Regions from separate parts of the Rossellomorea sp. NPDC077527 genome, predicted to be linked through region 1. Evidence: riboswitches for the same ligand, from Rfam matches in the RefSeq annotation. Region 1 holds a riboswitch; each other region holds the start of a gene.
The links. Region 1 has a riboswitch for lysine ahead of ACIGG7_RS07420 (aspartate kinase). Riboswitches for the same ligand answer to the same signal wherever they lie in the genome.

Region 1 (3,405 bases):
TATCATATGGGGCAATGTCTCGCTCCCTGCATTAAAGAAGTGAGCAAAGACACTTACCGTGACATGACGGATGAAATAACCCGCTTCTTGAATGGCGGCTATAAAGATATCAAGAATCAGCTAACGGTGAAAATGAACGAAGCAGCAGAGAACTTGGAATTCGAAAGGGCGAAGGAGTTCCGGGATCAGATCCTGCACATTGAAGCAACGATGGAAAAGCAAAAAATGACGATGACGGATTTCACAGATCGTGATGTGTTCGGATATTCCGTCGATAAAGGCTGGATGTGTGTACAGGTATTCTTTGTGCGTCAAGGAAAGCTTATAGAGAGGGATGTTTCCCTATTCCCCCTATATAATGAACCAGAGGACGAGTTCCTGACGTTCCTAGGTCAGTTCTACTCAAAGTCCAATCATTTTAAGCCGAAGGAAATCTTCCTGCCTGAGGAAATCGATATCGATCTCGCTGAAAAGCTTCTTGAGGTGAAGATGACCCAGCCGAAACGCGGGAAGAAGAAAGATCTCGTAAAGCTTGCCGAGAAAAATGCCAAGCAGGCGCTCGGGGAAAAGTTCGCCCTTATTGAAAGAGATGAAGAAAGGACGATCAAAGCGATCGAACGTCTCGGGGAACACATGGGCATTTATACCCCATTCCGGATCGAAGCGTTTGACAACTCCAATATTCAAGGATCAGATCCTGTATCGGCCATGATCGTATTCGTGGACGGCAAACCTGCGAAGAAAGAATATCGCAAGTATAAGATTAAAACGGTAAAAGGCCCCGATGATTATGATTCCATGAGGGAAGTTGTGCGCAGAAGGTATACAAGGGTGTTGAAAGACGGACTTCCTTTACCGGACCTCATTATCATCGATGGTGGGAAAGGGCAGATCGAAGCTGCGAGAGATGTCATCGAGAATGAACTGGGCCTCGATATCCCAATCGGGGGACTTGCGAAAGATGATAAGCATCAGACGTCTGACTTGCTTTACGGGAACCCGTTACAAATCGTTCCACTAGAGAAACGAAGCCAGGAATTTTACCTCCTTCAACGGATCCAGGACGAAGTCCACCGCTTTGCCATCACCTTCCACCGCCAGCTGAGAGGGAAAAGCGCCTTCCAATCCACCCTTGACGAAATCGACGGCATCGGACCGAAAAGGAAAAAACAACTTCTCAAGCACTTCGGTTCAATGAAAAAGATGAAGGATGCGACAGCGGAAGAATTCATGGAAATTGGAATACCCGAAGCCGTCGCGAAGGTATTGGTGGAGAAGTTGAAGTAAGTGTTGCTTGAAAGTCATATTCTTTTACTTCAAACAGAAAGATTGTTCGGTTTATTTATTTCTTCAGCAGACACTAGTGAACAAGCAGAGTTGATTGGAGCGGAAGGTGCTCGACTCCTGCGGGAAATCCCGAAAAGCGGGGCTGGACAAGTATAGAACTCCCACTACAATAGCCCGAGAAGGCTCACCGCCAGCCCCGCGGAAAGCGAGCACCAAGAGCGCAAATCAACCACTACTTGCTCATTAGAAACGGCTTACCAACCAATAAAAAGGAAATATTGAATCAATTAATCATTGAATCAATATTTCCTCTGTGCTATAATTAACGAAAATTTATAACATTATCACTTTTAAAAGTGGTGATAGAGGTGCGAACTTCAAGAGTACAGGCAAAGAGGAGAATGAGCTCCATTGAGATGTCTGGAAAGGGGAGAATCGCCGAAGTGGCTATAGTCTCATGCTGTATCCGCTGGTTCTACGTTTAAGAAATGTAGGATTGTCAAGATGATTCAATCTTGGAGAGCTATCTCACAATGCCGATGAACCTATTTGTATGTTCTGCTGTATGTTCATAAAGCAATGAGATATTATTCTCATTGCTTTTTTTATTATCAGCGCAGGGTTTGGTCAAACAAATCCTGTTCTATGAACGTTTAGGATGATTGTGATTGTACTCTTCATCATCAAAAAGAGTAGCGAGTATGCGCTCAGAAAGAGGGAGAAGTCGTGAGTATTATTGTTCAAAAATTCGGAGGAACATCTGTAGGATCTGTGGAAAGAATTCAAAATGTTGCGTCAAGGATCATTGAAGAGAAAGAAAGGGGAAACGATGTGGTCGTCGTCGTTTCTGCCATGGGGAAAACGACGGATACACTCGTCGGACTGGCGAGGGAAATTACGTCACAGCCGAGTAAAAGGGAAATGGATATGCTGCTTTCAACCGGAGAGCAGGTGACCATATCCCTCCTGACGATGGCCCTCATCCAATCCGGGCATGATGCCATTTCATTCACCGGCTGGCAGGCAGGTATTGAGACGGAATCTGTTCATAGCAATGCGCGGATTACCAATATTCATACCGAAAAAATGTCGACTCACCTTCAGGAAGGCAGGGTGGTTATCGTAGCTGGATTCCAGGGGATGACTGAGGCAGGAGAGATCACCACACTTGGAAGAGGCGGATCCGATACTACTGCCGTAGCCATAGCGGCCGCCCTCAAGGCTGAACGCTGTGACATTTATACAGATGTGGACGGAGTATACACGACAGATCCACGATATATTCAAGGGGCAAGAAAGTTACCGTCCATTTCCTATGATGAAATGCTTGAACTTGCGAACCTTGGGGCGGGGGTCCTGCATCCAAGAGCAGTGGAGTTTGCCAAGAATTATCAGATACCGTTAGAAGTCAGATCCAGCATTGAAAGAGTGGAAGGAACGTATATTGAGGAGGAAGCAAGCATGGAACAGAACTTAATTGTGAGAGGCGTAGCCTTTGAAAATGAAATTACGCGTGTTACTGTATTTGGACTACAAAACGCTTTAACAGGACTTTCATCCGTATTCACCACGTTAGCAAAAAATCATTTAAATGTAGACATCATCATTCAGACCCAGACGGATCAAAATACAACGAATCTTTCCTTCTCCATCAAAGAGCAGGATCTTGAGGAAACCCTTGCTGTGCTGGAGCAAAATAAAGAGCAGTTGGATTTCACACATATCGAGCATGAAAGCGGGCTGGCGAAAGTATCGATCGTCGGTTCAGGAATGATTTCCAATCCTGGTGTTGCTGCGGAAATGTTTGAAGTACTGGCTCAGCATGACATTGTCGTGAAGATGGTCAGTACCTCTGAGATTAAGGTGTCTACGGTCGTAGACGGGGAAAATATGCAAAAGGCAGCCGGTGTCTTACATACTGCCTTCAATCTTGATGCAGTGAAAATGGAAGAAATCACGCTGTAAAATTATCATAAAAAAGGGTTGCCCTGGACATACAGAGCAACCCTTTATTAGAGATTGAACAGGCCTATTCAATTCGGTCTTTATCGTCCCATCTCACAACCACTTTCACTGATTTGTTTCGTTTATGTAATTCATCAGCAGCTTCTGCCACGC
Region 2 (3,405 bases), on a different contig from region 1:
GATGGAACGGAAGAGAATCAATGGGGAACAGGTGGATCTGGTCTAGAAAAAGACGGAGATGAATTCATAGGTTCCATCGAATTTTATCGGGATGGCCAAGACCTTCCGGAAGATTTCACACTTCCCTTAACGTTCACCCATATGGCGGATGTAAACGGCACATGGTCCTTTGATGTACCCGTGAAAAGGATTCCTTCTGAAACGATCCTAACAAGTGCAAGGACACAATCACCTGATGGAGAATATGAATTACAAATAACCTCCATCACGAAAGGAAAAGCGACGACGACACTAGAGTATACGTATACGGTCGACTCCTGGAAGGATACGGTTGAACTGGATGTTAAAGATGACCTGGGGAACACTCTACCAAAGTTCCATGCAGAGGTGCTGGAAACGAAAGAGATCGATGGAAAAATACAAAAGACGGTTCGGGAGCTATTCCCTGGTAAACTCAGCGATAAGGCACGTTCGCTGAAAATCGAGGCAGACATGCAGCAGGTGGACGAAGATGCCATTACTTCATTGAACACCACGCGACCATTCGAAATGAAAAGTCCTCGTTTCGGATACGGGATCACAGTACAAAATATCCAAAGCGAAAAAGGAAAGATGACAGTGGATTTTATCATTGATGACCTCCAAAAAGGTCAATTCCGAGATGACATTTTAGAGAATTTCGCTGAATTCGTTCAGCTGATTCCATCGAAGGAAATAAAGCATAATGACAAGAATGAGCTTGATTATAATAACATGCTGGAGTACATGATCCGAAGTGCTGAAACGAAATCTGTGAATCAAGATACGTTCCATTTTCAGTCCACTTTCGAATTACCCCGGGGTGCAAGACTTAAAGACTACTCTCTCATCGCCCCATTCGAGAATTTAAGTCGAAATGATAAACCGATTGAAATGAAGCCCTTAAAAATTGAATTGAAGTAAACAGAGAGGCTGGGACAAAAAGGTCTCAGCTATAGAAAAATCAAAACGAGTTTTTTGATGAAAATATAAATCGTTCGAATTATTAATTTTTAGCGCTAAAGCTTAACCCATGTATATTGTAGGTTCTAGCTGTTGATTGGAGTGCAAGACGAAGACTCCTGCGGGAAAAGCGGAATAGGTGAGACCCCGCAGGAGCGGCAGTGACGAGGAGGCTGGCCTTCCGCCCGAGGAAAGCGAAGTCTTGCACGGAAATCAACAGCGGTGTAACAGGTGTTCTGAAAATATATAAGCATTGTTGGAATTTAGAGTGTATGGATTTAGTTATGTCCCAGCTTCTTCTGCTAAAACCAATTGACAACCATTTCAAGAGAATGGTATAGTTATGCCAATCAAATAAACAGTCACTCTCTGATAATAGAGGCGCGAGTATGAAGAGTACCTTCTTTGAGAATAATGGATTCTGGGATAAGTAGGGAAAGGCAGATCGCCGAAGCAGAAAATAGCCAATTCTATTTTTTGTTGGGCCAGCATTGAAGAAATGTTGGACTGTCACAATGCAAAGGTTGTGGAGCACTATTGAAGAGATGTTAATACAGAGTCTTCATCATGTTTCCGTTAACTTTGATGAATAACCGTATGAGCATCTGCTTCATACGGTTTTTTTGTGTTTCTTTAGAGAGTCAAAAGGAGTTAAGGAAATGAGTACAGTTGATGTAAATGTTCAAGGTGATTTAACCATTGGTGGAATGGGTACAGGTGAGTTGGTCGAAACATACGGCACGCCGTTGATGGTATATGATGAAGGCATGATCCGTGGGAATGCAAAATTGTTTCGGGATGCATTCACTGAAAGTGGTCTTAAATTTCAGGTGGCGTATGCGAGTAAAGCGTTTCTTTGCAAAGAGATGGTACGACTTGCAGCCCAGGAAAATCTCTCCCTTGACGTCGTGTCCGGGGGAGAATTATATACGGCCCTAGAGGCGGGGTTCCCGGCGGAGCGTATCCATTTTCATGGGAACAACAAATCCGAAGAAGAACTGCTTATGGCTCTTGAAGCTGAAATCGGCTGCTTTGTTGTCGACAGTTTCCTTGAGCTTGAATTGCTTCACGACCTGGCCAGGGAGCGTGAGCAGCAGGTTCAGATTCTGATCAGAGTCACACCGGGAGTGGAAGCCCATACTCATGAATACATCACGACAGGACAGGAAGATTCGAAATTCGGATTCAGCATTTCGAACGGACAGGCAAGTACGGCGATTCAACTCGCGATCCGGAAGCCTTACTTCAACTTGCTTGGCCTTCACTCTCATATCGGTTCCCAGATATTCGAGCAGGAAGGGTTCGATCAGGCGATTATGGTGCTCGCAGATTTCATGCAGCGGATCCGGATCGAGTTCGATGTGAAGATGCCGGTCCTGAATATTGGAGGAGGCTTTGGGGTCCGCTATACCGAAGAAGACCGTCCACTGCCGATTCCGACGTATGTAAAGGGCATTACGGATAGTGTGAAAACCTATTTTGCCAAAAATGAATATCCACTCCCGGAAGTATGGGTGGAGCCGGGCCGAAGCATGGTGGCGGAAGCAGGTACGACGTTGTACAAAGTGGGCTCCAAGAAAATCATTCCGGACGTGCGCACATATGTGGCAATCGATGGAGGGATGACGGACAATATTCGTCCGGCTCTGTATCAGGCTAAGTATCATGCGGTTCTTGCCAACCGCCCTAATGAGGAATGTACGGAGCTTGTGAGCATAGCGGGGAAATGCTGCGAGTCCGGGGACATGCTGATCTGGGACCTGATGCTGCCTCCGACGAATTACGGTGATATCCTGGCTGTTTTCAGTACGGGTGCTTATGGGTATTCGATGGCGAGTAATTACAACCGAATCCCACGTCCGGCTGTCGTGTTTGTGAAGGATGGGGAATCCCGGGTTGTGATTGAGCGGGAAACATATGCGGATCTTGTACGAAATGATCGATAGGATAGGAAAGGTGGAACCCGAGGGGTTCCACCTTTTTTATATGGGATTTTTTGGTTTATTATGGTAATCTATAAAAAACATGTCTCTATCTTTTCGGAGGATCTATCAATGTATCTCAAATCGATTGGTTCCATGGTTTTAAAGTTTGTATTCGTTCTGTTTGGCATCATTCTCTTAACAGGCCTCATCGGTTTGTTCAATGAAGGAGTGAATCTCAGCTTAAAACAATATCTAACCAACCTTAAAGATATTTCAAGCTCGCTTCTTCATTCAAATGCGATGACCATTACGAATGAAGCAAATAACTCATACCCAATGTTCCCTTCCTTCTGGGAGCCTTATTTTTATTCTGTTTCCATTTTTATCTCTGCCTTTCTCTTATCTGTTTTCATGGGCATCCTCCTTGCGTACCTCACACATTTACTGCCCACTGGTTGGTCGAAGTTTATCATTAGGGTCACCAACCTCTTGGAGTCCA
Region 3 (3,405 bases), on a different contig from region 1:
GTTTCGAGTAAAGTGAGACAACAGGCGGTCAATAATATCGAGAGAGCCTTTAATCAATTGAGCGCAACGGGTGGCTCGCCAAGTGTACTCATGATTGAAGATAGTGCCAAACAACTAAAGCAGGTCATTGATGTCGTCTTGTCTGAAGTAAAGGCGAATCACGATCTCCTCACGATTTTGACGGATGTTTTTACGTACGACTCCTATATTTTTCATCATTCATTCAATGTAACGTTATATACGCTTTCGATCGGTCTCGAACTCAAGCTTTCACCGAAGCAGCTTGAGCAGCTCGGAGTGGGGGCGATTCTTCATGATATCGGTAAGATGCTGGTACCGGAAGAGATCCTCTTGAAGCCGGGGAAATTGACGGAAGACGAGTTCAGTGCAATCAAGAAGCACTCTGAGCACGGCTTTGACATCCTGAGGCAGCTTCATTCTGTGTCGTTGATCATTGCTCATTGTGCCTATCAGCATCACGAAAGGCTCGATGGATCAGGTTATCCACGCGGGATCAAGGGTGAAGATATTCATCCATTCGCCAAAATCATCGCTGTGGCGGATGTGTTTGACGCGATGACCTCCAATCGGGTATATAGGAAAGCGATGCTTCCTCATCAGGCTCTGGAAGTCTTGTATGCCGGATCAGGGTCCCTGTTCGATCCACAAGTGATCGAAGCTTTCCGATCTTCGGTGGCGATCTATCCAAATGGAATGATTGTAGAATTGAATGATGGCCGGAAAGGAATTGTCACGGATCAAAACAAAGGAGTGACGGACCGACCTGTGCTCAGGATCATCGAAGAAGATGGACAGGAGTTGCATTCCCCTTATCCTGTAGATTTAAGCAAAGCGTTAGACAAGGTGATAACAGGATTTGACCCGGATTATGAGCCTCAATCTCTTAAAGTTAAATAAATTTTTGCGTTAAACCCCTCTTACAGTGCATACAAATAGCTTGTAAGGGGGGATTTTTTTGTCTAAGTTTAAAACCTACAAACCCCGAAGAGGAGGTCCGCTGCCTTTTCGACATGTCATGATCATCACGTTTCTGTTCTTTATGATATCCACGGGATTCGGATTGTGGATCATCAATAAAGGGTTGAAGCCGACGCTTCTTGCTTATGCTGAGACACAAACGAGCAGGATTGGTACCCTGGTGATTAACAAAGCGATCAATAAGAAAATTGCCGATGTACTGGATATTTCGGATATAACGGAAGAAGTGAAGAACCAGGAAGGTGATATCGTTTCGTTTAAATACAATACGCAGACAATCAACAGGGTTCAGGCAGAAATTACGAATCTGGTCCAACAGAACCTGCAGGAGGCAGAGGCAGGTAATATTGAAAATTTGGAATTTCTCACCGAGGTGGAAATTGATGAAGGGAAGTCAAAGGCATCGAAGGGCATTACCTATTCCGTTCCTTTAGGGCAGGCGACAAACAACGTGCTACTCGGGAACCTGGGTCCAAAAATCCCGATCCGTTTTCATTCCATCGGTGATGTCCGTTCAGATGTGAAAACGACAGTGGAACAGTTTGGAATTAATAATGCCGTTGTGAAGGTATTTGTGGAGCTTGAAGTGAACGTCCAGATCATCATTCCATTTGCAACGAAAACGGAAACGATCAAGCAGGATATTCTCGTCGCGATGGGTACTGTACACCTGGATGTGCCGCAATTTTATAATAATGGTGGGGGAGGATCGGGACCATCCATAGAATTTCCCACAAATTAGCTATGAAAAAAAAGTTGTCAAAAGAATGATAGTTTGTTATATTGATAAAGAAAATTTTATAACACACCACATCATCAGTCCGATGGGGTAGAGGCGCAGGATTCAAAAGTAATCTGTTTGAGGATGACAACGAAGAAAACAGATGAAAGGGAATTTTTGCCGAAGTAAATATGCTTGTCGAAGGTATATTTGCTGGGGTTGTCTTGAATAAGGATAACACTGTCATTATAGGGAAATCTCTATAATGGGGAGCTACAGATCGTGATGGAGCACTTACGTTACTAACAAAGGTAATGATAGTTTCTCTATCGTTGCCTTTTTTTATTATCCTCTGTCATGCTACGATGGTTCCCCCCTATCAAATAGGAGGAGGACACTATGGAAAACACGATTTACTCTTTATTACCACCCCTTTTAGCCATCCTTATGGTTATACTCACGAGACGGGTTCTGCTTTCACTTGGAGTAGGAATTGTCGCGTCTGCCTTTTTGTTGGCGGATTTCTCATTACCCAAAACATTCAACTTTATCTGGGACGCCTTCAAAGGAATCTTTGTCGCAGATGGCGGTCTGAACACTTGGAATGTCTATATCATTTTCTTCTTACTCATTCTTGGTGTCATCACCGCTTTTGTAAATATCTCAGGCGGGAGCCGCGCATTCGGGGAATGGGCGATGAAACGTGTAAAGACGAGACAAGGTGCACAGCTTTTGGCTGCGGTATTAGGTATTATCATTTTTATTGATGACTATTTCAATGCCCTTGCTGTTGGACAGGTTTCGAGACCCATTACGGACCGACACAGAATCTCACGTGCGAAATTAGCGTATATCATTGATTCTACTTCCGCTCCGATTTGTGTAGTATCCCCGATTTCAAGCTGGGGAGCTTATATCATCGGAATCATCGGTTCGATCCTTACGGCACATAGTATTACGGAATATACGGCGTTTTCAGCATTCATTCAAATGATTCCGATGAACCTTTATGTATGGGCGGCGGTCCTACTTGTCGTCATGGTTGCTTATAAGGGACTTGATTTTGGCAAAATGAAAGAACATGAAGTTCGTGCCCTTGAAACGGGTGATTTATATGACCCGGGTAAAGAGATCCCAGGTGAATTGAAAAATGATCTTCCTGTCAGTTCAAAAGGCTCTGTCGGCGATTTAGTATGGCCGATCGTGGCACTTGTTGTTGGTACGGTTTCCATGATGCTTTGGACGGGTTACCAGGCAGTGGGTTCTTTCGATTTATTGCCTATCTTTGAAAATACAGATGTAACTAAATCGTTATTATACGGTGGGTTGTTCGGGCTTGTGATTGCCCTGATCTTCTTCCTTCGTCAAGTCAGCTTAAAAGGAATTGAAGCTGGTGCTGTCGGAACGGCTGTAGTGGAAGGGATTAAATCGATGCTGCCGGCTGTTTACATTTTGATCTTTGCATGGACGATCGTTACACTCATCGACCAACTCCAGACGGGTACGTACCTTGCCGGCCTGGTTGAACAATCAAGCTTGCCGATGCAGGCACTGCCGGTCATTTTATTCCTTGTTGCCGGGATCATGGCTTTCTCAACGGGCACATCCTGGGGATCATTTGGTATTCTACTTCCGATCGCCGGAGAAATTGCTGCCGCGACAGACGTAAGTATCTTACTTCCTGC

Region 2: linked by a shared signal. The riboswitch ahead of lysA (diaminopimelate decarboxylase) and the one ahead of ACIGG7_RS07420 (aspartate kinase) in region 1 are both predicted to bind lysine.
Region 3: linked by a shared signal. The riboswitch ahead of ACIGG7_RS20265 (Na+/H+ antiporter NhaC family protein) and the one ahead of ACIGG7_RS07420 (aspartate kinase) in region 1 are both predicted to bind lysine.

What each region holds. Positions count from the first base shown of each region.
Region 1 covers NZ_JBITVL010000002.1:436,208-439,612, reverse strand. The annotation lists gene uvrC (excinuclease ABC subunit UvrC) at 1-1,287, shown strand, start outside; gene ACIGG7_RS07425 (hypothetical protein) at 1,288-1,443, shown strand; lysine riboswitch at 1,643-1,821, shown strand; gene ACIGG7_RS07420 (aspartate kinase) at 2,014-3,252, shown strand; gene ACIGG7_RS07415 (YslB family protein) at 3,317-3,405, opposite strand, start outside.
Region 2 covers NZ_JBITVL010000001.1:767,449-770,853, forward strand. The annotation lists gene ACIGG7_RS03985 (DUF4179 domain-containing protein) at 1-942, shown strand, start outside; lysine riboswitch at 1,350-1,526, shown strand; gene lysA (diaminopimelate decarboxylase) at 1,641-2,927, shown strand; gene ACIGG7_RS03995 (ABC transporter permease subunit) at 3,036-3,405, shown strand, end outside.
Region 3 covers NZ_JBITVL010000007.1:39,242-42,646, reverse strand. The annotation lists gene ACIGG7_RS20275 (HD-GYP domain-containing protein) at 1-918, shown strand, start outside; gene yunB (sporulation protein YunB) at 977-1,741, shown strand; lysine riboswitch at 1,822-2,004, shown strand; gene ACIGG7_RS20265 (Na+/H+ antiporter NhaC family protein) at 2,120-3,405, shown strand, end outside.